3 regions of the Kitasatospora sp. NBC_01246 genome follow, and region 3 is predicted to be linked to each of the others. Evidence: predicted binding sites of a transcription regulator. Region 3 holds the regulator's gene; each other region holds the start of a gene.

Region 1 (7,685 bases), 1.9 Mb from region 3:
GGTGGGTCCGGTCCAGGCGTTCCAGGGCGGTGCGGTAGATGGTGGCGGCCATCCGGCCGAGCGCCTGGCTGTCCTGGTGGCGGTGGTGGCGTACGCCGACGTCCACCTGGGCGAGGGCGTCCAGGCCGGCGAGCTCCAGGGCGTCCACCAGGAGGCCGAGCTCGACGCCGTAGCCGGTGGGGAACGGCAGCCGTTCGAGCAGCGAGCGGCGGGCCGCGTACTCGCCGCCGAGCGGCTGGACGAAACCGGCGAGTTCCGGCCAGTGCAGGTTGAGCAGGGGGCGGGCGACCAGCTCGGTGACCCGTCCGCCGCCGGAGGGGACCACGGCGGCGTCGCCGGAACCGGAGCCGTTCGTCACTTCGAGCGGCCGGTCGTACATGGCCTTGACCAGCTGGATGTCCGGCTCGGTGAGCAGCGGGCCGATGATGCCGGAGACGAAGGCGGGGTCGAAGGAGCGCAGGTCGGCGTCGACGAAGCAGACGATCTCGCCGCTGGTGACCAGCAGCGAGCGCCAGAGCACCTCGCCCTTGCCGGGGGAGGCGGGCAGCCGGGGCAGGATGTCGTCGCGGTGGACGACCCGGGCGCCGGCCTCGGCGGCCGCGGCGGCGGTGCCGTCGACGGAGCCGGAGTCGACGACGACGAGTTCGTCGACGAGGGGCAGGCGTTCCATCAGCTCGCGGCGCACGGTGCGGACGATGTCGCCGACGGTGGCCTCCTCGTCCAGGGCGGGCAGCACCACGCTGACGGTGCCGGCCCGACCCGCCGCCTGCTTGGCCGCCAGCAGGGCGCCCACCGGGCGGTCGGCCGCGCTCCAGGAGCGGCGGCGCAGCCAGGACGCCGCCTTCGGGAGGAGCGCGGGTGTCGGTTCGGCGGGCACGGAACTCTCCTCGACGGATCGGGGTGGGACGGGGCATCTCGCGTGGCGGACGGTCCCGTTCAGGGTTGACGCCTTCGGATACAGTCTTCGTACAGCGATCGGACCTTCGCACGCCGGGGTCGCCGCTGAGCAGGACCACAACTTCACAGAGCTCATCCAGAGGGACTGAGGGAACGGCCCGTTGACGTCCCGGCAACCTTCTCGCACGGCAGGCCTCCGGCCCCGGCGGGACAGGTGCCAATTCCGGCCTGTGGCGCGCCCGCGTCACGGGGAAGATGAGGAGAGAGGCCTCCGCCATCATGGCTATCGACACCGCCGCAGCCGCCCCCGCGACCGTTGATCTCGGTCCCGCCGTCGCACTGTCCTGTCGGGAGTGCGGTACCCGGTTCCCGCTCGGTCCCAGCTTCGCCTGCCTGGAGTGCTTCGGGCCGCTGGAGATCGCCTACGACTTCGGGAGCGAGGGCGCGGAGGAGCTCCGCAAGCGGATCGAGGCCGGTCCGGCGTCGATCTGGCGCTACGCCCCGCTGCTGCCCGTCCCGGCCGACGTGGCCGACAAGCCGAACCTCAACCCGGGGTGGACCCCGCTGGTGAAGGCGGACAACCTGGGCCGCGAGCTCGGGTTCACCGCCCAGCTGCACGTCAAGGACGACTCCGGCAACCCGACGCACTCCTTCAAGGACCGGGTGGTCGCCTGCGCGATCGAGGCGGCCCGCGCGTTCCACTTCACGACCCTCTCCTGCTCCTCGACCGGCAACCTGGCCGGCGCGGTGGGCGCGGCGGCGGCCCGGGCCGGGTTCAAGTCCTGCGTGTTCATCCCGCACGACCTGGAGCAGGGCAAGGTCGTCATGGCCGGTGTCTACGGTGGCGAGCTGGTCGGCATCGAGGGCAACTACGACGACGTGAACCGCTTCTGCTCGGAGCTGATCGGCGACCCGGCCGGTGAGGGGTGGGGCTTCGTCAACGTCAACCTGCGCCCGTACTACGGCGAGGGTTCCAAGACGCTGGCGTACGAGATCTGCGAGCAGCTCGGCTGGCGGCTGCCGGAGCAGATCGTCATCCCGATCGCCTCGGGCTCGCAGCTGACGAAGATCGACAAGGGCCTGCAGGAGCTGATCAAGCTGGGCCTGGTCGAGGACCGGCCGTACCGGATCTTCGGCGCCCAGGCGGCGGGCTGCTCGCCGGTGTCGGCGGCCTTCAAGGCCGGCCAGGACGTGATCCGGCCGGTCAAGCCGGACACCATCGCCAAGTCGCTGGCGATCGGCAACCCGGCCGACGGCCCCTACGTGCTGGACATCGCCCGGCGCACCGGCGGGGCGGTCGAGGACGTCACCGACGCCGAGGTGGTCGCCGCGATCAAGCTGCTGGCCCGGACCGAGGGCATCTTCGCCGAGACCGCGGGCGGGGTGACCGTCGGCGTGCTGAAGAAGCTGGTCGAGACCGGACAGCTGGATCCGGCCAAGGAGACCGTCGCGATCAACACCGGTGACGGCCTGAAGACGCTGGACGCCGTCTCCGACTCCGGGATGACCACCGTCATCCGCCCGACGCTGGCCTCGTTCCGCGACGCCGGCCTCGCGTCCGCCTGACCCCCCGCCGCCCCCGCAGCCCGTACCGGCCGCCCGGCCGCACCGCCCGAGGAGATCCCCCATGAGCGCCACCGTCCGCATCCCGACCATCCTGCGCACCTACACCGGCGGCGCCGCCGAGGTGGCCGCCGAGGGCGCCACCCTGGGCGACGTCATCGCCGACCTGGAGCGGAACCACGCCGGGATCGCCGCCCGGATCCTGGACGACGCCGGCAAGCTGCGCCGGTTCGTCAACGTCTACGTGAACGACGACGACGTCCGGTTCGCCGAGGGCCTGGCCACCGAGATCAAGGACGGCGCGAGCGTTTCGATCATTCCGGCGGTGGCCGGCGGCTGCTGATCCGCCCCTTTCCGACCAGGCCTTTCATCGGCCGACCCGTTTTCGACCGGGCCGTCCGCCCGTACGGAATTCCGATCTCCGTACGCGCGGGCGGCCCGCCGCATTCCGGCGGGAATATTTCGCGGTCCGGGGGAGTAGAGTGTGGCTCGTCCGGGAAGAGGGCCGCGCCACCCCCCTCGCGCCGGTACTCGAACTCCGTCCGCGCCCGTACCGCCGGTGTCTGTCCGGCCGCTGAGACCGGCGCCGGGGCCGTGACCGTGAAACATGTCAGGCCGATGTCAGAATTCTCGAAGGCATTTGAGTAATTCGTCCGCTATGTCCGGCGTGAAATGCCGATTTCCTCCCGCTTTGGTCTGGCCTGTCCCCTGGCGGACCTCGGGAATTCCCAGCGGTTGACCCTGTTGCAGAGGGCGTCGATCCGGATACATTCAGCCGCGGTCGACGCAATCACCCGCTCACCGGAGGTCTTCCGGTGGTCTCCGCGGACGATTGTGGCGTGCACGGCTGCGCCCAGGGGGGGTTCCCCGGGCCGGCCTCAAACCAGACCCGGGCCCGCGACCTGCGGGCGCGTGAAGGGCCAGCACAGCACTAGGGGAGTTCGGAATGGCTCAGGGCACCGTCAAGTGGTTCAACGCGGAGAAGGGCTACGGCTTCATCGCGGTCGACGGTGGTGCGGACGTCTTCGTCCACTACAGCGCGATCCAGATGGACGGCTACCGCACCCTTGAGGAGGGCCAGCGGGTCGAGTTCGAGATCTCTCAGGGGCAGAAGGGCCCGCAGGCGGACATGGTCCGCGCCGCGGTCTGACCTTTCCGACCCCAGGAGTTCGGCTCGGCCCATTCGGCTGGTGCACCTCTTGCTTCACGACGGGCCCGTACGACACATGTCGTACGGGCCCGTCGGCATGTCCGGCGGGGGCCCGCGCGGCGTCCGGCGCGGGGGTGCCGGACACCCCGGCGGCGGCCCGTCGGCGGCCCGTCGGGGGCTCGCCGACGGCGGCCGCAGGGGGCGGACGCGGCTCGCGGGTTGGGCGATTGGGCTTGCACTCGCCTACCCGGAGTGCTAATCATTGGCGTTAGCACTCACAGTGTGAGAGTGACAGCGGACTGGGTCGGTGAGGCCCCCGGGAGCGGTAGGGGAAAGGACCCCCGCACACCAGGGCCGTCCGTCGCGGGCACCCCTTGGTCCGAGCAGTCGACCGTGTCCCGGAGGACCACTTCTGATGGCCAAGATCATCGCCTTTGATGAGGAAGCTCGCCGCGGCCTTGAGCGTGGCATGAACCAGCTCGCCGACGCGGTGAAGGTCACGCTCGGCCCCAAGGGCCGCAACGTCGTGCTGGAGAAGAAGTGGGGCGCCCCCACGATCACCAACGACGGTGTCTCCATCGCCAAGGAGATCGAGCTCGAGGACCCCTACGAGAAGATCGGCGCGGAGCTCGTCAAGGAGGTCGCCAAGAAGACCGACGACGTCGCGGGTGACGGCACCACCACCGCCACCGTGCTGGCCCAGGCGCTCGTTCGCGAGGGTCTGCGCAACGTCGCCGCCGGCGCCAACCCGATGGCCCTGAAGCGCGGTATCGAGAAGGCCGTCCAGGCCGTCTCGGACCAGCTGCTGGCCCAGGCCAAGGACGTGGAGACCAAGGAGCAGATCGCCTCCACCGCCTCCATCTCGGCCGCCGACACCCAGATCGGCGAGCTCATCGCCGAGGCCATGGACAAGGTCGGCAAGGAAGGCGTCATCACCGTCGAGGAGAGCAACACCTTCGGTCTGGAGCTCGAGCTCACCGAGGGCATGCGCTTCGACAAGGGCTACATCTCCGCCTACTTCGCCACCGACCTGGAGCGGATGGAGGCGACGTTCGAGGACCCGTACATCCTCATCGCCAACTCCAAGATCGGCTCGGTCAAGGACCTGCTCCCGCTGCTGGAGAAGGTCATGCAGAGCGGCAAGCCGCTCGTCATCATCGCCGAGGACGTCGAGGGCGAGGCCCTGTCGACCCTGGTCGTGAACAAGATCCGCGGCACCTTCAAGTCCGTCGCCGTCAAGGCCCCGGGCTTCGGCGACCGCCGCAAGGCCATGCTCGGCGACATCGCCATCCTCACCGGTGGCACCGTGATCTCCGAGGAGGTCGGCCTCAAGCTGGAGAACGCCGGCGTCGACCTGCTGGGCACCGCCCGCAAGGTGGTCATCACCAAGGACGAGACCACCATCGTCGACGGTGGCGGCGACAGCGACCAGGTCGCCGGCCGCGTGAACCAGATCCGTGCCGAGATCGAGAACAGCGACTCGGACTACGACCGCGAGAAGCTCCAGGAGCGCCTCGCCAAGCTGGCCGGCGGCGTGGCCGTCATCAAGGCCGGCGCGGCCACCGAGGTGGAGCTCAAGGAGCGCAAGCACCGCATCGAGGACGCCGTCCGCAACGCGAAGGCCGCCGTCGAGGAGGGCATCGTCGCCGGTGGTGGCGTCGCGCTGCTGCAGGCCGGTGTCGCGTTCGACAAGCTGGAGCTGGAGGGCGACGAGGCCACCGGTGCCAACATCGTCCGCGTGGCGCTGGAGGCCCCGATCAAGCAGATCGCGACCAACGCCGGCCTCGAGGGCGGTGTCGTGGTGGAGAAGGTGCGCAACCTCCCCGCCGGTCACGGCCTGAACGCCGCCACCAACACCTACGTCGACCTCATCGCCGAGGGCATCATCGACCCGGCGAAGGTCACCCGTTCCGCGCTGCAGAACGCCGCCTCCATCGCGGCGCTCTTCCTCACCACCGAGGCCGTCATCGCCGACAAGCCGGAGAAGGCCGCCGCGGCCGCCGGCGGCGGCATGCCGGGCGGTGACATGGACTTCTGATCCCCTCCGGGATCGGTCGTTTCCCGATCGCACGGGCGGTTCCCCTCGGGGAGCCGCCCGTGCGGCGTTGTGTCCGGCGCCGTTTTGGGACAATGGACGGATGGCTGCCACCGCTGATGACATCGAGACCGCCCTGCACAACGCGCGGGCGCTGATCCTGGCCGACCTGACCGCGCGGGACGTGGCGGACGCCGCCGTGGTGTCGCTGGTCGAGGACGCCGTGACGCACCGCCGGTGGTGGCTTGAGCAGTGGCCGGACGGCGCCGAGTACGTGCTCGGGCTGGTCGCCCAGGATGTCCAGGACGCGCTGCTGGAGGCCTACGGCCGCTGGCCGCTCTGCACCTCGTGCGCGGCCGATGGTGACCCGCACGCGCTGGGCGTCGAGCCCGAGCTGGGGCCGGAGCCGCACTGGGTCTGCGGCAAGGCGGGGGCGGTGGTGGCGCCCGTCGGCCGGCTCGACGGCTGATCCTGCCCCGGCCCGGCCCGGCGCCCCGTGCGCCGGGCCGGGCCTTCGCGCGTCCTGGGCGGGTCGGCCGGTCAACGGGTCGGCCGGTCAGTGAGCCGGCTGGTCAGCCGGTCGGCCGGTCAGTGAGTCAGCCTTCGAGCCGGTCGAGTTCGGCCGCCAGGTTGGCCCGGGCGGCGGCGTCGAAGCGCTCGCGGGCGAGGGGCGTGCGGTAGAGCGCGGGCAGGGCCAGGAGCCGGCGCAGGATGTCGGCCCGCCCGGCGCGGAAGTCCGGCTCCGGGACGAAGGCGTACTCCTCGCGCACCGCGGCCGCGTAGGCGGCGTACGCCCGCGGGTCGCCGCCGAGGACGGCGAGGTCCGCGTCGCAGAGCACCTCGCCGTCCCGGTCGCCGGGTTCGGGGCGGTGCGAGACGGTGAGCCGGACCAGACGGGCCACCTCGGCGGTCCGCGGCCCGGACAGGCCCGCCTCGGTGAGCGCCCGGACGGCGAGGGCGGCGCTGCGCTCCTCGTTCTCGGAGCGGTCCGGGCGGTAGACGGCGTCGTGGAACCAGGCGGCCAGCCGGACGGTGTCCGGGTCCTCGGCGTGCGCGGCGAGCACGTCCACGTGGCCGAGCACCGCCCGCAGGTGGGCGGTGGTGTGGTAGCGGCGCTGCGGTTCGGCCCAGCGGCCCAGCAGGTCGCGGCCGTACGGCGCGGGGTCGGCGCCGGCGCCGCAGCGGCGCAGCAGGGCGGTCCAGTCGGCGAGCAGGTCGGCCGGGACGGGGGCGGCGGGCTGGTTCGGCATGGGCTCATTCTGGCGGGTGCCGGTCGCGGCACGGGCGGAGTCCGGCGGGGCCACTGGACGCATATGTAGTTTGACGATATATGTAGTCCTATGACAGAACGAGCCATGCAGGAGCCGACGCTGCTTCTGCTCACCGCGCTGGCCGACGCGCCCAGACACGGCTACGCGCTCATCCAGGAGGTCACCGCGATCTCCGACGGCCGGGTGAAGATGCGCACCGGCACCCTCTACGGCGCGCTCGACCGGCTGCTCCAGCAGGGCCTGATCGAGGTCGCCGCCGAGGAGGTCGTGGACGGCCGGGCCCGGCGCAGCTACGCGCTGACGCCGGCCGGCCGCGGCGCGCTGGCGGCCGAGGCGGGGCGGCTGCGGGCCGTCGCCTCCGAGGCCGAGCGCAGGCTCTCCGCCGTGCTCTCGATGGTCAGGGGGGTCTTCGCGTGAGCATGCAGACCATCGACCGGCCGGTCGCCCTGCGGGCGGCGCTCCAGCTCTACCCGGCCCGCTACCGCCGCGAGCGCGGCGAGGAGCTGGCCGCGGTCTTCGCTGACACCACGGCGGAGGCGGACCGGCCCACCCTGCTGCGGGAGGCGCTGGACCTCGCCGCCTACGGCCTGCGGATGCGCGCCCGGCTGACCTCGGCGTCGGCGGCCGGGCGGCTGCTGGCGCTGGCGGTTCCGCTGGTGGCCGGCACCGCCGCGGGGGCCGCCCTCTACCCGTGGGTCAGCAACCCCGACCTGGTCGCCTGGCGGATCCAGGGGGCGCACTCCTCGGTCCTGCTGGCGCTGACCGTGTT
Region 2 (7,685 bases), 2.1 Mb from region 3:
AGGGCAGCCGCAGCGCGATCGCGGAGTCGCCGAACACCGACGTCCAGCCGTGCATCAGGAGGTAGTACGCGCCGTTGCTGGCGTCGATGTGCTGGAGCAGTCCGAGCAGATCACCGAGCGAGCGGGTCGCCACCGTCCAGGTCGCCACCTCGTCCCGCCACAGCTCGGGCGTCCCGAGCCGGTAGGCGCCGACGCAGAGCATCGCCAGTGCCGGCCAGAGCCACACCTGGCCCAGTACGCGGAGGGCCGGGTGCCGTCTGCCGGCTGATGTCATGGTGAAGCGCCTCGTCCTTGCGGTGATGCGTTGCTGCAGGCGTGCCAGGGCCGGCGGGGGCACCGACGCCCCGCACCGGAACACCGGTTCGCTCCAGGCTACTGGAGCAGGATGTGACGCCCCGTCGCCGGGCACCATCGGCACCCTCCCCATGATTCCATCTTCCCGCACACGATTCGCACGCGGACTCCCCTCACCGCACACCCCGCCACCTCCGCCCGGCCGACGGCCCGACCCGGCGTGGCCGCCCCCCGATCCGCTAGGCTGTCAGCGGTCGTCGCGCCACACGCGCGCCCGATCGCGAACGACCCCGCCTCAGTAGCTCAGGGGATAGAGCACGGCTCTCCTAAAGCCGGTGTCGCAGGTTCGAATCCTGCCTGGGGCACAGCGCGCTACGCAGTGAAGGCCCAGGTCCGGGGATTCCCCCGGGCCTGGGCCTTCGTCGTTCCCGACCGCCGTCCCGCCCGTGTCCCGCTTGCGCCGCATCCGTGCCTCTTTCAAGGCGGGGGGGCCGCGTGCCCGGCGGGCCCAGGGTGGGCACGAGGACCGGCGTCCCGGGGTGGCGGAGTCGGCCGGGCGCGTTCGGGGCCGCCGGCGTGTGACGGGCCGTCGGCGGCGGGCTCAGCCGAGGCCGAGGGTGTGCCGGTCGCGCGGGGTGGTGCGGGGCTGGGAGGCGAGGTCGGCGAGGAGGCTCTCGGCCTCCCGGGTGGTGCGCAGGACCTCCGGGTCGAGGTCGGCGACGACCAGCTCGCGGCGGTCCGGGCCGGCCTCGGCGAGGAGGCGGCCGTCGGGGGACCAGACGGCGCTGGCGCCGCAGGTGTTCCAGCCGCCGGTGGTGCCGATGTGGTTGGCCAGCACCATGTAGAGGGTGTTGTCGAGCGCGCGGGCCGGGAACCAGGTCCGGGACTCGTGGTGGCCGTGGCCCACGCTGAACAGCGCGCCGACCAGGTAGGCGTGGCAGCCGTCGAGGGCGGCCGCGCGGGCGTGCTCAGGGAAGCCGGAGTCGTAGCAGATGCCCAAGCCGAGCCGCCAGCCGTCGAGTTGGAGGGTGCAGCCCGTCGTCCCGGGGCGGTAGGTGTCCCGTTCGGCCTTGAAGAGGTACTGCTTGTCGTACCGGGTGGTGAGCGCACCGTCGGGGCCGAAGACCAGGGCGGAGATGCGCAGTTCGCCGTCGGCGTCCCGGACGGCCGCGCCGACCACGGCGGCCGTGCCGGTCTCCCGGCAGGCGTCGACGATCGGCGCGAGCCGGGGATCGCCGGGCTGGACGCTGTACTTGAGGGGGTCGGTCCGGATCAGCTCGGGCTCGTAGCCGGACAGGAACTTCTCGGCGAAGAGCACCAGGCGGACGCCGTCCGAGGCGGCCTCGCGGATCAGGTCGGCGACGGTCGCGACGTTGGCGGGGAGGTCGCCCGCCACCGCCTGGGCCTGCGCGGCGGCGATCCGCAGCGGCCGGTCGGGGAAGTCGGGGGCGGGAGCGGGTCGGTCGGGCGTCGAGGGAAGCGGCATGAAGGCCAGGCTAGGCGGGCCCGGCGGACCGGCCCGAGGCCGGGGGACCCGCGCTAGGGCTTGACCGCGCCGTCCGGTCGGTCGCCGGCCCGCTCGCCGGCCTCCTCGAAGGCCGGATCAAAAGCCGGGTCGAAGGCCGGGTCGTAGGGCGCGGGGGCGGTCTGGGAAACGAGGACGCGCTGGACCCTCGGCCTGGTCCGCCAGTTGACCCGCCGGACGTCCCGGGCCAGCGCGCCGGGCCGGCAGAGCTCGACGGCCACGGTGACCGCGCCCAGGACGATCCCGGCGGCCAGCCAGCCGCCCAGCACGTCGCTCGGCCAGTGGACGGCGAGGGCGACCCTCGTCCAGCCGATCGTCAGCACGGTCAGCGCGGCGATCGAACAGGCGGTGATCCGCCCGCCGCGTGAGGACCGGTGCCAGACCAGCCCGACCAGGACGGCGCAGGTGATCACGGAGGCCATCGCATGCCCGGACGGGAGGGCCGGGCCGCCGGCGTGGGCGACCGGGTCGGGGAAGTGCGGCCGCAGGCGGTCGAGGCAGAGCTTCAGGATCCACAGGAAGCCCCAGCCGACCAGCGCCTGGGCCGCCGCCCAGCAGGCCAGCACCCGGGCCCCGATCAGCCAGAGCCAGAGCGTGGCGGCGCCGAGCAGCGTACGCATGGTGATCGTGCCGCCGATGTCGGTGAGCATCTGCACCGAGGCGACCCACACTCTTCGGCCCTGGGCGTAGCGGTGCATGTCGTCCACCCAGCCCTGGTCCAGGCGGGCGAGGGGGGACCAGCCGGTCTGCACCAGGGTGGCCAGGACCGCGAACAGCGCGGTACAGCCCGCCGCGAGCGCCACGTGCCGGAGCAGGTGGCGATTACGCGGGGTGAGGAGAGGCGAGCTGTTGGTCAGGTGCATGGCTGACACCTTCCCAGTGCGTTGTGCTGATCGGACGCCTGCGCGATAGCGATTTGGCATCTTTTGTGCGGAGGATCTGCGTGCGCCGGGGTGCGGGCGCGGGGCGGCTCCGGGGTGCGGAACCGGCGGCGCCGGCGGCGCCGGCGGGGCCGGGCGGGAACGCGCGCGGCTGCCCGCGGGTTCTCCGGAGTGAAGGGTCCGCAAAGGAGCGCGCCGACGGCCCCGGCATGGGCGGCCGCGCAGCGGCAAGGCGCCGGGGGGCCGCACCCGCGGTCCCGCCGACCGCTTTCGGTGAACCGCGCCGTGTGGACCGCCTGCCCGGCACCTGTGGTGCCGGTCCGGTCACGCTCCGTCCAGGGGCGCGGTGAAAACCGGCAGCATACTGCATCGGCGGAAGAATCTGAGCGACTTGGGAATGTTGTCCGGAATCTGTTCGTTGGATCGTTACGTGTGAGCCCCGCGGGGCCCGCATTCTTGCCCTCTTGGGGGCAGGCAGGCAGACCTCGGCAATTCCAGCAAAGGGAGCAAGCATGGCCACCCGTGCCGTCGTTCGCGACAGGGCCGACCGGACTCGCGCGGCCCGCCCGACCAACCTTGAGGCCGACCGTGACCTGGTCGGTATGTATCTCGACGAGATCGCCAGGACGCCCCTGCTCGATGCCGCCGAGGAGGTCGAGCTCTCGCTGCGGATCGAGGCCGGTGTGTACGCCCAGCACCTGCTGGAGGAGGCGGAGCTCCCCAAGGGTGTGAAGCGTGAGGAGCTGGAGGCGATAGCCGAGGACGCCGAGCGCGCCAAGGACGTCTTCATCCGCTCCAACCTCCGGCTGGTCGTCGCCGTCGCGCGGCGTTACCCGCGCAGCGGCCTTCCCTTGCTCGACCTCATCCAGGAGGGCAACGCCGGCCTGGTGCGGGCGGTGGAGAAGTTCGACTACGCCAAGGGTTTCAAGTTCTCCACCTACGCCACCTGGTGGATCCGGCAGGCCATCACCCGGTCCATCGCCGACCAGTCGCGCACCATCCGGCTGCCCGTCCACCTGGTCGAGGAGCTGGGCCGGATCCGGCGTGTCCAGCGGGAGAAGTCCAAGGAGCTGGGCCGCGAGCCGGAGCCGGCCGAGATCGCGGCCGAGCTGGACACCACCGAGGCGCGGATCAAGGATGTCCTGGACTGGGCGCGTGACCCGGTGAGCCTCAACATGTCCGTCGACGACGAGGGCGAGACCCAGTTCGGCGACCTGGTCGAGGACACCGGGGCGACGTCCCCGGAGGACGCCGTGATGGTCATGCTCCGCCGCGAGGAGCTGGACGGTCTGATCGGGCGTCTGGACGACCGGACGGCCTCGATCATCCGGTCGCGCTACGGGATGGAGGACGGCCGTGAGCGGACGCTCACCGAGGTGGGCAAGCAGCACGGGCTGACGCGGGAGCGGATCCGCCAGATCGAGAAGCACGCGCTGGCCGAGCTGAAGCGGATCGCCGACCACGCGGGCTTCGAAGCCGCCTGACGGCCTCGCCGCCGCCACCTCGCCGGCGTACCGGGGCCCCGGGTGCGGACTCGCTCCGCACCGGGGCCCTTACGCGTCCCCGGCGGCGGTCGGCACGGGCGCGGGGAGCTTCTAGGCTGGAGGAGTGGACGATGTGCGAGACGGAGGCGGGCCGGTGACCGAGCGGGAGCCCAGGCAGGACGGCGGGGGCAGGACGGACGCCGCGGAGGCCGTGAAGGCGTCCGACGACCCCAAGGCCGCGAGGAAGGGCCGGCTGGTCTTCCGGGACCCGCTGGACCAGCAGTCCAGTGACGACACCGACGCCGGCTGGGGCGGGCGCCCGGGAACGGCGGACAGTGGTGGACGGGGGCTGGACTGGTACCTGAGCCAGCGCCCGCCGCACCACGGCGACTGACGGGGAGTGCTCAGCGCTGCCGCGTGACCAGCGCGTCGCGGATCTCGGTCAGCAGCAGGACCTGCTCGGCCTCCGCCTGGACCTCGGTGATGCCTCTGCGCCGGGCGGCGAGCCTGGTCATCGGCAGGATCAGGCAGAAGTAGACGACGGCCGCGGTAATGACGAACTGCAGGAGGGCGCTCAGCACCGAGCCCCACAGGATGAGGACCCCGGACGTGACCTCGCCGGTCGCGCTCAGCTCGCAGGGGCCCTTGAGGCAGGAACTGTAGGCACCCAGGTCCTTGGCCCCGAAGGCGCCGACGATCGGGTTGATCACGCCCTTGACGAAGGCGTTGATGATGTTGGTGAACGCCGCGCCGATGACGACGGCGACGGCGAGTTCGACGACATTTCCGCGCAGCAGGAATTCCTTGAAGCCTTTCATGCCGCGTGAACGACGAAGTCGTGTTCCGGTCACGGGTGAGCTTCGAGGTGTTCCGATTGACAACCCGATCGGCCGACCGACGCGGCGCCCGGAGGGGAGAGACCCGCCCGCGCGGGCCCGACGGCCAGCGCGGCCGACAGGGCGATCAGCAGCAGGGCGGGCACCCCGAGCCGGTGCCGGGCGGCCCGGCGGAGCCGGTGGAGGCGGCCACCGCCACGCCGGATCGGCGCGAAGGGCGGCACCTCCCGCCGGGGCGGAACGGCCGGGGCGGGGAGCGGCGGGAATCGCGGGGGGAGGCTCGTGGTCGACATGGGCACCACCGGTGGTCGCGGGGCGCCGGTCCGGGGTGCGGGCCGGCTCTTCCGACGCACACTCTGGGCGGCCCACGGGGCGGGTGGAAGTCCTGTCCCCAGGTCTGTGGACAACTCGGCCCTGTGGACAACTCCGTACGCCCGAACGGGGTAGTGGGCCCATCGGCGGTTGACCGCGAGCGGCCTGCCTCCGCCCGGGCACGCGAAAGGCCCGCGGGCCGCGCGATGGCGCGGGCCCCCGGGCCTTGCGAAGTTCTGGTCTCAGCCGGCCGGCTTCGCCGCCGGAGCCGAGCTCGCGGCAGCGGTCGAGCCGCCCGAGGACGACGAGGACGAGGTCGAAGCAGCCGACGACGAGCCGGACGAGGACGAATCCGACGAGGTCGAGTTCGACGACGAGCCGGTGCCCACCGAGCTGCTGGACGAGGATCGGCTGTCGGTCCGGTAGAAGCCGGAGCCCTTGAAGACCACACCCACGGCCGAGAAGACCTTGCGGAGCCGTCCCTGGCAGTCGGGGCACGTGGTCAGCGCCTCGTCGGTGAACTTCTGCACCGCCTCCAGGCCGTTGCCGCACTCGGTGCACTGGTACTGGTACGTGGGCACTTGTCTTCCTCCTGGCACTCTCGCCTGATGAGTGCTAACGATGGTCAATGATGCGGCATTCCGCTGGATCAGTCCAGCGACTCGAATGTGAGATGAGCCGGGGGCGCGCCGAAGCACCCGTTCCCCCGCCCGCCGGAAGCCGGCCGCCGAGGGCCGCCGCCCCGGCCCGGACCCGCCGCCCGACCGGCCGGACGCGTCCGACCCGACCCGGCGCCCGACCCGGCGCCCCGAGCCCCGCCGCTCAGCCCTTCGCCGCCCCGACCAGCTGCGGAGCCGAGCCCCGCTCGTTCGCGCCCGCGACCACCGTGCTCGCCGCGCCCGGCGCGATCAGCAGGTGCCGCAGCGCGACCAGCGCGACCAGGCCGAGCCCGGCACCGGCCATCGGCACCAGGAACCCGGCCGACGGCCCGTGTCCGTCGATCAGCCGTCCGGCGACCGTGGACCCGGCCGCCAGGCCCAGCCCGATGGCACCGGTCAGCCAGGTGAAGGCCTCGGTCTTGGCGCCGTCCGCGACCAGCGTCTCGACCAGGGTGTACCCGGTGATCAGCGTCGGTGCGATGGCCAGGCCGCAGACCAGCCCGGCAACGGACAGCGCGACCAGGTTGGGCATCGCCCAGAGCGTCGAGCAGCCCACGACCAGCAGCGCGTAGCTGGCCAGCATCCGGTGCCGGGCGGCCCGGCGCCAGGCGACCATGCCGTACAGCACGCCGGCCAGCATCGAGCCGCCGGCGAAGATCCCGTACACGGTGCCGTTGGCGCCGGGCTGGCCGACCGACTCGGTGAACGCGGTGACCGACACCTGCATGGCGCCGAAGACGGTGCCGACGCCCAGGAACGCGCCGGCCAGCAGCCGGACGCCGGGGGAGGAGAGCGCGGAGACCCGGCGGACGCCGGGCTGGTGCGGGTGCCGGGCCGGCGCGGTGCGCCGCTGGGCGGCGAAGGCCAGTCCGCCGACCACGGTCAGCGCGGCCTCGGCGATCAGCCCGGCGGCGGGCGTGACCGAGGTGGCGATGGCGCCGGCGAGCACCGGGCCGATCACGAAGGTGAACTCGTCCGTCACGGACTCGAAGGCGAAGGCGGTGTTGAGCTTGGCGGCCGACAGCGCGGACGCCGAGCGTCCGCCGGCCGCACCCTCGGCGGAGAGCTTGGCGACCCAGCGGGACCGGACCATCGCGCCGACCTGCGGCACGCTGGCGCCGGCCGGGGCGGCGGCGAGGAAGAGGGTCCAGACCGGGGCGTGGCCCAGGGCCAGCGCGATCAGCGCGCCGACCGAGACCGCGTGCACGATCACGGTCGGGACGAGCACGGCGGCTTGGCCGTAGCGGTCGGCCAGCCGGCCGGTCTGCGGGCCGATGAAGGCCTGGGCGACGGCGGAGACCGCCGCGACGCTGCCGGCCGTGCCGTAGGAGCCGTGGGTGTCCAGCACCAGCAGGACGATGCCCAGGCTGAGCATCGCGTACGGGAGCCGCGCGGCGAAGGCGGGGGCCAGGAACGTCCAGGCCCCGGGGGTGCGCAGCAGTGCGCCGTACCCGACGCGGGCGGGTGCGCCCTGGTCGGCGGTGGCCCCGGTGCCCGGCCGGGTGTCCGGGAGCGTGTCGGTGGCCAGGGCGGCGCGGGTGTCCGCGGTGTTCTCGACCGTTCGGCGGGCCGTCACGGTCGTCCTTCCTGCTGCCTGGTAGCGCGGAAGGGGCATGGGGTGGCCCCGACGGCGCCGAGAGTCGTCCTCTCGCGCGTCGACCGGGGTAGTTACCGGGCCCGCCCGGCGTGGTTGC
Region 3 (7,685 bases):
GCCTGGCACCGGCCTCGGCGAAGGCGGCCAGCTCCTCCGGGGAGACCCCGCCCTCGGGGCCGACCACCAGCACGATGTCCCCGCCGCCGGGCAGCGCGGCGCCGGCCAGCGGCTCGGCGCCGTCCTCGTGCAGCACCGCGGCGAGCGCGGCCCCGGCCAGGACGGACGCCAGCTGGCGGGTGGTGGCGAGTTCGCGGACCTCGGGGAAGCGCAGCCGGCGGGACTGCTTGCCCGCCTCGCGGGCGGTGGAGCGCCACTTCGCGAGCGCCTTGGCACCGCGCTCGCCCTTCCACTGGGTGATGCAGCGGGAGGCGGCCCAGGGGATCACCACGTCCACGCCGACCTCGGTCATGGTCTCCACCGCCAGCTCGCCGCGGTCGCCCTTGGGCAGCGCCTGGACGACGACGATCCGCGGCGCCGGCTCGGCCTCCCGGCGGACCCCGGCGACCGTCACCTCGACGGCGTCCTTGCCGTGCACGGCCGTGACGGTGCCGTCGGCGCCCAGGCCGAGCCCGTCGGCCAGGGTCACCGCCTCGCCCGGCTCCAGCCGCTTCACGGCGGCGGCGTGCCGCCCCTCCGGGCCGTCCAGCCGGACCACCGCGCCGGGGGCGGCGGAGGCGAGCTGCGCGGTCTCGACGACGAACACGGGCGCGGTCATGGCGGTTCCTGGAGTGGGGGTGGGGGGACGGACGGGGGAACGACGGCGCCCGGTGACCCGCCGGGAGCGGGGCACCGGGCGCCGGTACGGTCAGCGGCCGTTGAAGGCGTCCTTCAGCCGGGAGAACAGCCCCTGCTGGCCCGGCGCGAACTGGCCGGAGGGCCGCTCCTCGCCGCGCAGCACCGCGAGCCGGCGCAGCAGGTCCTCCTGCTCGGGGTCGAGCTTGGTGGGCGTCTGCACCTCGACGTGCACTATCAAGTCGCCCCGGCCGCCGCCGCGCAGATGGGTGATGCCGCGGGCGTGCAGCGGGATCGACTGGCCGGACTGGGTGCCGGGCCGGATGTCGACCTCCTCCAGCCCGTCCAGGGTCTGCAGCGGCACCTGGGTGCCGAGCGAGGCGGCCGTCATCGGGATGGTGACCGTGCAGTGCAGGTCGTCGCCGCGGCGCTGGAAGGTCGGGTGGGTGCTCTCGGCGATCTCGACGTAGAGGTCGCCGGCCGGGCCGCCGCCGGGGCCGACCTCGCCCTCGCCGGCCAGCTGGATCCGGGTGCCGTTGTCGACACCGGCCGGGATCTTCACGGTCAGGGTGCGGCGGGCCCGCACGCGGCCGTCACCGGCGCACTCCGGGCACGGGGTCGGCACGACGGTGCCGAAGCCCTGGCACTGCGGGCAGGGCCGGGAGGTCATGACCTGGCCCAGGAAGGACCGGGTGACCTGGGAGACCTCGCCCTTGCCGCGACACATGTCACAGGTCTGCGCGGAGGTGCCGGGGGCGGCGCCCTCGCCGCTGCACGTGGTGCAGGTGACGGCGGTGTCGACCTGGAGTTCCTTGGTGGTGCCGAACGCGGCCTCCTCCAGGGTGATCTCCAGCCGGATCATGGCGTCCTGGCCGCGCCGGGTGCGCGAGCGCGGGCCGCGCTGACCGGCGGCCGCGCCGAAGAACGCGTCCATGATGTCGGAGAAGCCGAACCCGGCCGCGCCCGCGCCGAAGCCGCCCGCGCCTCCGCCGTTGGGCGAGAGGGGATCCCCGCCGAGGTCGTAGACCTGCCGCTTCTGCGGGTCGGAGAGGACCTCGTAGGCGGCGTTGATCTCCTTGAACCGCTCCTGCGTCTTCGGGTCGGGGTTGACGTCCGGGTGCAGTTCGCGCGCCAGGCGCCGGAACGCCTTCTTGATCTCGTCCTGCCCCGCATCCCGTCGGACGCCGAGTACCGCGTAGTAGTCCGTGGCCACCAAATGCTCCGCTTGTTCCGCCTGTAGAAGTGCTTGCGACTGGTACCGGTGTCACCTGTGTGACACCGGTCGTTCCCTACGACTCGGCCAGGATCTGGCCCACGTACCGTGCCACCGCTCGCACCGCCCCCATTGTGCCCGGATAGTCCATCCGGGTCGGACCGATCACACCCAGTTTGGCCACGCTCTCGTCGCCCGAACCGTAACCGACCGAGACGACCGAGGTGGAATTGAGCCCTTCGTACGCGTTCTCCCGGCCGATCCGGACCGTCATCCCGGCGTCCGCCGTCTCACCCAGGAGGCGCAGCAGGACGACCTGCTCCTCCAGCGCCTCCAGCACCGGCTGGATGGTGAGCGGGAAGTCGTGGCCGAAGCGGGTCAGGTTGGCCGTGCCGGCCAACATGATCCGCTCCTCGTTCTGCTCGGCGAGCGCCTCGAAGAGCGTCGCCAGGACGATGGTGACGGCCGGCCGGTCCACCGCCTCGAACATCGCCGGGAGCTCGTCCAGCAGCCCCGGCACGTCGGGCAGCCGCACGCCGACGGCCCTCGTGTTGATCTTGGCACGGAGGTCCGCGAGGACCACCTCGCCGACCGGACCCGGGCAGTCGACCATCCGCTGCTCGACCCGGCCGGTGTTGGTGATCAGGACCAGCATGACCTTGGCCGGAGCGAGCGCGACCAGCTCGATGTGGCGCACCGTGGAGCGGGAGAGCGAGGGGTACTGGACCACCGCCACCTGCCGGGTGAGCTGGGCGAGCAGCCGGACCGTGCGGGCGACCACGTCGTCCAGGTCCACCGCGCCGTCCAGGAAGTGCCGGATCGCCCGCCGCTCGGGTGCGCTCATCGGCTTGACCTCGGCGAGCCGGTCGACGAAGAGGCGGTACCCCTTGTCGGTGGGGATCCGCCCGGCGCTGGTGTGCGGCTGGTGGATGAAGCCGTCCTCCTCCAGCGCGGCCATGTCGTTGCGGACGGTGGCCGGGGAGACCCCGAGGTTGTGGCGTTCGACGAGAGCCTTGGAGCCGACCGGCTCCTCGGTGCCCACGTAGTCCTGGACGATGGCGCGGAGCACGGCGAGCTTGCGTTCGTCGAGCTGGCGGACCTCACCGGCCATGGGGCACGCACCTCCCTCTTCGCACGTTGTCCGTGGTGACGTGTGTCGTTCCGGCATGGTGCGGTCCGCCGGGCGGACCGCGGCCTTTGGCACTCTGAACAGAGGAGTGCCAGAACCGTACCTGCCAGTGTAAGGCCCGGGTCCGACGGCAGGAACGGCACCGCCGGGGTGATCCTGCCCGCATCGCGCGGCGCGCGGGTGATGCCGCGGGACCGGCCGGGTGGCAGCATCGATAGCGAACGGCGAACGGAGGACCAGCGATGTCGACCTCGGGCCAGCCCACCCGCTTCGCCCCGGACCGCGGCCTGACCGGCCGGATGGTCGGGACCATGTTCGTGATCGGGCTCCTGTACGTGGGTTTCACCGGCCTGCTGATCGCGCTGCTGCGCGGCGCCTGGCCACTGATCGTGCTGATCTCCGGCGGGCTGTTCGTGGCCCAGTTCTGGTTCAGCGACAAGATCACCGAACGGGCGATGGGCGCCCACCGGGTGACCCCGGAGCAGTACCCCCAGCTGCACGGCACCATCGACCGGCTCTGCGCCCTCGCCGACATGCCCAAACCCCGGGTGGCGGTCGCCGACAACGACATGCCGAACGCCTTCGCGACCGGCCGCAACCCGCAGAACGCGGTGGTCTGCGTCACCACCGGGCTGCTGCGGCGGCTGGAACCGGAGGAACTGGAGGGCGTCCTGGCGCACGAGCTGTCGCACGTCGCCCACCGGGACGTCGCGGTGATGACCATCGCCGGCTTCCTCGGCGTACTGGCCGGCGCGATGACCCGGATCGCGATGTACGGCGGCTTCATGGGCGGCGGCCGCAACAGCAACGACTCCAACGCCGCGATCGCCGCGCTGGTCATCCCGCTGGTGTCGGTGGTGGTGTACGCGATCAGCTTCCTGCTGACCCGGTTGCTCTCCCGCTACCGGGAACTGGCCGCCGACCGGGCCGCCGCCCAGCTCACCGGCCGGCCCAGCGCACTGGCCTCGGCGCTCACCAAGGTGACCGGCCAGATCGCCGCGATCCCGACCAAGGACCTGCGGCAGGCCCAGCCGTACAACGCCTTCTACTTCGCCCCCGCGCTGAGCGCCCGGGAGGCCGCCTCGCAGCTGTTCTCCACCCACCCCTCGCTGGAGCAGCGGCTGGAGCAGCTGGCGAAGATCTCCACCCAGCTCGGCCGCTGAGCCGACGACACGCCCCGGAGGGGACCGCCGTGGGAATCCTGGACGCACTGTTCGGCCGCACCAAGCCCGTCCGGCCCGACCTCGACCAGCTGTTCGGCGTGCCCTCGGCCGCGCTGACCCTGGAGGCGGCGGCCGGCTTCCGGCCGACCGGCGTCGGGTCGGTCTGCTTCTCCTCGGTCGAGGGCGGCGCCTTCGTCGAGGTCGAGCGGCAGGTCCGGGCCCTGCTGGACGCCGACACCGAGCGCGGCGGCGTCCCGGTGGAGGCCTCCAAGGACGCCTACGGCTACTCCTGGCTGCTCGCCCGGCACACCCCCGAGGAGCTGCCGGAGCTGGTCAACGACCTGCACGCGGTCAACAGCGAGCTGGAGGGGAACGGCTTCGGCCCGCAGCTGCTCTGCTCGCTGGTGGCCTTCCGCGGCGCCGAGGGGCAGCCGCTGGCGCTGGTCTACCTGTACAAGCGCGGCACCTTCTACCCGTTCGCGCCGGTGCCGGGCGGCGGGGAGAAGCGCGACAGCCCGCTGGAACTGCAGGTCAACGCCATGCTGGGGAACGACCTGCGGCTGGAGAAGGACCTCACCCGCTGGTTCCCGGTCTGGGGCGCGCCGGGCCTGTGACGCCCCGTCGGGCCTGCCTATAGTCACCTGCATGCGCAGCCGCCAGTACGGACCCGACCTCACCCCGCCGTGGAAGCGGCAGCAGCCCGCCCCCGAGGTGCCCGCCGACCGGGACCTCGTGGTCGAGGAGGCCGCGACCGGCTTCTGCGGCGCGGTGGTGCGCTGCGAGAAGACCGCCGAGGGGTTCACCGTCACCCTGGAGGACCGGTTCGGCAAGCGGCGGGTGTTCCCGCTGGTGCCGCGCGGCTTCCTGCTGGAGGGCCGGACCGTCACCCTGGTCCGCCCCGCCGCCGCGGCGCCGGCTCCCCCGCGCGCCCCGGGCCGGACGGCCTCCGGCTCGGTCGCCGTCCCCGGAGCGCGGGCCCGGGTGGCCCGGGAGTCGCGGATCTACGTCGAGGGGCGGCACGACGCCGAACTGGTCGAGCGGGTCTGGGGGGACGACCTGCGGATCGAGGGCGTCGTTGTCGAGTACCTGGAGGGCATCGACGACCTGCCCGCGATCGTCGCCGACTTCGCCCCCGGCCCGGGCCGCCGGCTCGGCGTCCTGGTCGACCACCTGCTCCCCGGCACCAAGGAGCACCGGATCGCCGCCCGGGTCACCGGCGACGCCGTGCTGGTCGTCGGCCACCCGTACATCGACGTCTGGCAGGCCGTGAAGCCCTCCTCCGTCGGCATCCCCGGCTGGCCGGACGTCCCCTACGGCGAGGACTGGAAGGGGGGCGTCTGCCGCCGCCTCGGCTGGCCGGCCGACACCCCCGCCGCGTGGAAGCGGATCCTCGCCTCGGTCGACTCCTTCAAGGACCTGGAGCCCGCGCTCCTGGCGAAGGTCGAGGAACTGATCGACTTCGTCACCCTGGAGGACTGACCGGTCAGCCGTGGGCCCGCGACCGCGAGCCGGCGGCCGACACCACGGCAACGACTCTCAGTCCACCAGGTCGCGGACCACGGCGTCGGCCAGGAGGCGGCCCTGGAGGGTCAGGGTGGCCCGGCCGCGCTCGTGGGTGGTGCGGTCGAGCAGGCCGTCGGCGAGGTGCCGGTCGGCGGCCGCGCGGCCGGTCGCCGTGAGCAGGTCCAGCGGGATGCCCTCGGCGAGGCGCAGTTCGAGCAGGATGCGCTCGACCCGGCGGTCCTCGTCGGTGAGCCGCTCGCGGCCCTGGGCCGGGGTGCGGCGCTCGGCGAGGGCGCGGGCGTAGCCGGCCGGGTGCTTGGCGTTCCACCAGCGGACGCCGCCGACGTGGCTGTGCGCGCCGGGGCCGGCGCCCCACCAGTCGCCGCCGGTCCAGTAGAGCTCGTTGTGGCGGCAGCGGCCCTGCGGGGTGGTGGCCCAGTTGGAGACCTCGTACCAGGAGTAGCCGGCGGCGGCGAGCGCCTGCTCGGCGATCAGGTAGCGGTCGGCGTGCACGTCGTCGTCGATCATCGGCAGCTCGCCGCGCTTGACCCGGGCGGCCAGCTTGGTGCCGTCCTCGACGATCAGCGAGTAGGCCGAGACGTGGTCCGGCCCGGCGCCGATCGCGGCGTCCAGGGAGGCCCGCCAGTCGTCGTCGGACTCGCCGGGGGTGCCGTAGATGAGGTCCAGGTTGACGTGCTCGAAGCCGGCCGCGCGGGCCTCGGCCACGCAGGCCTCCGGGCGGCCCGGGGTGTGGTGGCGGTCGAGCAGCCGCAGGACGTGCGGCCGGGCGCTCTGCATGCCGAAGGAGACCCGGTTGTAGCCGCCCTCGCGCAGTTCGGCGAGGTAGGCCGGGTCGACCGACTCGGGGTTGGCCTCGGTGGTCACCTCGGCGTCGTCGGCGAGCCCGAACTCCGCCCGGATCGCCGCCAGCATCTTCACCAGGTCCCGGGCGGGCAGCAGGGTGGGCGTGCCGCCGCCGAGGAAGACGGTCCGCACGGGCAGGTCGGTGTCGCCGAGGACCTCGCGGGCCAGCCGGATCTCGGCGACCACGTTGTCGGCGTAGGTCTCCTGGGAGGCGACGGCGCCGGAGGAGCGCAGCTCGGTGGCGGTGTAGGTGTTGAAGTCGCAGTAGCCGCAGCGGCTCGCGCAGTACGGCACGTGCAGGTAGAAGCCGAACGGCCGCGACCCGAGCCCGGCGAGGGCGTGCGCGGGCAGGGAACCGTCGGACGGCACGGGTTCGCCGTCGGGGAGTGCGGAGGGCATGACCCCATTGTCCCGTACGGCCCCGGTGATCATCGAGGCCGTACGGGACGACGGACGGATCAGGCCTCGTTCGCGCCCGCGTACATCTCGGTGACGGCGTCCGCGTACGTCCGCTCGACCACCGGCCGCTTGATCTTCAGGCTCGGCGTGAGCTCGCCGTGCTCGATGTCCAGGTCGCGCGGGAGGAGGGTGAACTTCTTGATCGTCTGCCAGCGCTGGAGGTCGCCGTTGAGGCGCTGCACGAAGCCGTCGACCAGCTGGTGCACCTTCGGGTCGCCGACCACCTCGGCGTAGGACTTGCCGGCCAGGCCGTGCTCGGCCGCCCACGGCATGATCACCGACTCGTCCAGGCCGATCAGCGCGGTGCAGTAGTTGCGGCCGTTGCCGATCACCAGGATGTTGCTGACGAACGGGCAGACCGCCTTGAACTTGCCCTCCACCTCGCTCGGCGCGACGTACTTGCCGCCGGAGGTCTTGAACATGTCCTTCTTGCGGTCGGTGATCCGCAGGAAGCCGTCCTGGCCGATCTCGCCGATGTCCTCGGTGTGGAACCAGCCGTCCGGCTCCAGCACCTCGGCGGTCTTCTCCGGCAGGTTGTGGTAGCCGCGCATGACGCCGGGGCCGCGCAGCAGGATCTCGCCGTCCTCGGCGATCCGGATCTCGCTGCCGGGCAGCACGGTGCCGATGGTGCCGACCCGGAGGTCCTCGGCGGGGTTGACGCAGATCCCGGCCGAGCTCT

Evidence for each region. Region 3 encodes HrcA, which represses chaperone genes, less so after heat shock. Its sites were predicted from a motif close to TTNGCACTCNGNNNNNCNGAGTGCNAA; they were not measured.
Region 1: the regulator HrcA is predicted to act here: its motif matches at 3,843-3,869, upstream of groL (chaperonin GroEL).
Region 2: the regulator HrcA is predicted to act here: its motif matches at 5,925-5,951, upstream of OG618_RS22160 (FmdB family zinc ribbon protein).

Annotation. Positions count from the first base shown of each region.
Region 1 covers NZ_CP108484.1:4,883,290-4,890,974, forward strand. The annotation lists gene OG618_RS21425 (glucosyl-3-phosphoglycerate synthase) at 1-877, opposite strand, end outside; SAM riboswitch class I at 1,027-1,159, shown strand; gene thrC (threonine synthase) at 1,177-2,463, shown strand; gene OG618_RS21435 (ubiquitin-like small modifier protein 1) at 2,525-2,803, shown strand; gene OG618_RS21440 (cold-shock protein) at 3,407-3,610, shown strand; gene groL (chaperonin GroEL) at 4,026-5,648, shown strand; gene OG618_RS21450 (hypothetical protein) at 5,749-6,114, shown strand; gene OG618_RS21455 (HD domain-containing protein) at 6,242-6,895, opposite strand; gene OG618_RS21460 (PadR family transcriptional regulator) at 6,986-7,333, shown strand; gene OG618_RS21465 (hypothetical protein) at 7,330-7,685, shown strand, end outside.
Region 2 covers NZ_CP108484.1:5,044,531-5,052,215, forward strand. The annotation lists gene OG618_RS22125 (glycosyltransferase family 39 protein) at 1-274, opposite strand, end outside; tRNA gene OG618_RS22130 (tRNA-Arg) at 587-659, shown strand; gene OG618_RS22135 (carbon-nitrogen hydrolase family protein) at 896-1,780, opposite strand; gene OG618_RS22140 (phosphatase PAP2 family protein) at 1,834-2,682, opposite strand; gene OG618_RS22145 (sigma-70 family RNA polymerase sigma factor) at 3,213-4,184, shown strand; gene OG618_RS22150 (hypothetical protein) at 4,309-4,578, shown strand; gene mscL (large conductance mechanosensitive channel protein MscL) at 4,589-5,002, opposite strand; gene OG618_RS22160 (FmdB family zinc ribbon protein) at 5,575-5,913, opposite strand; gene OG618_RS22165 (MFS transporter) at 6,155-7,432, opposite strand.
Region 3 covers NZ_CP108484.1:2,991,908-2,999,592, forward strand. The annotation lists gene OG618_RS13100 (16S rRNA (uracil(1498)-N(3))-methyltransferase) at 1-658, opposite strand, end outside; gene dnaJ (molecular chaperone DnaJ) at 749-1,888, opposite strand; gene hrcA (heat-inducible transcriptional repressor HrcA) at 1,965-2,999, opposite strand; gene htpX (zinc metalloprotease HtpX) at 3,260-4,180, shown strand; gene pspAB (PspA-associated protein PspAB) at 4,210-4,794, shown strand; gene OG618_RS13125 (DUF3097 domain-containing protein) at 4,826-5,659, shown strand; gene hemW (radical SAM family heme chaperone HemW) at 5,717-6,946, opposite strand; gene OG618_RS13135 (AMP-dependent synthetase/ligase) at 7,006-7,685, opposite strand, start outside.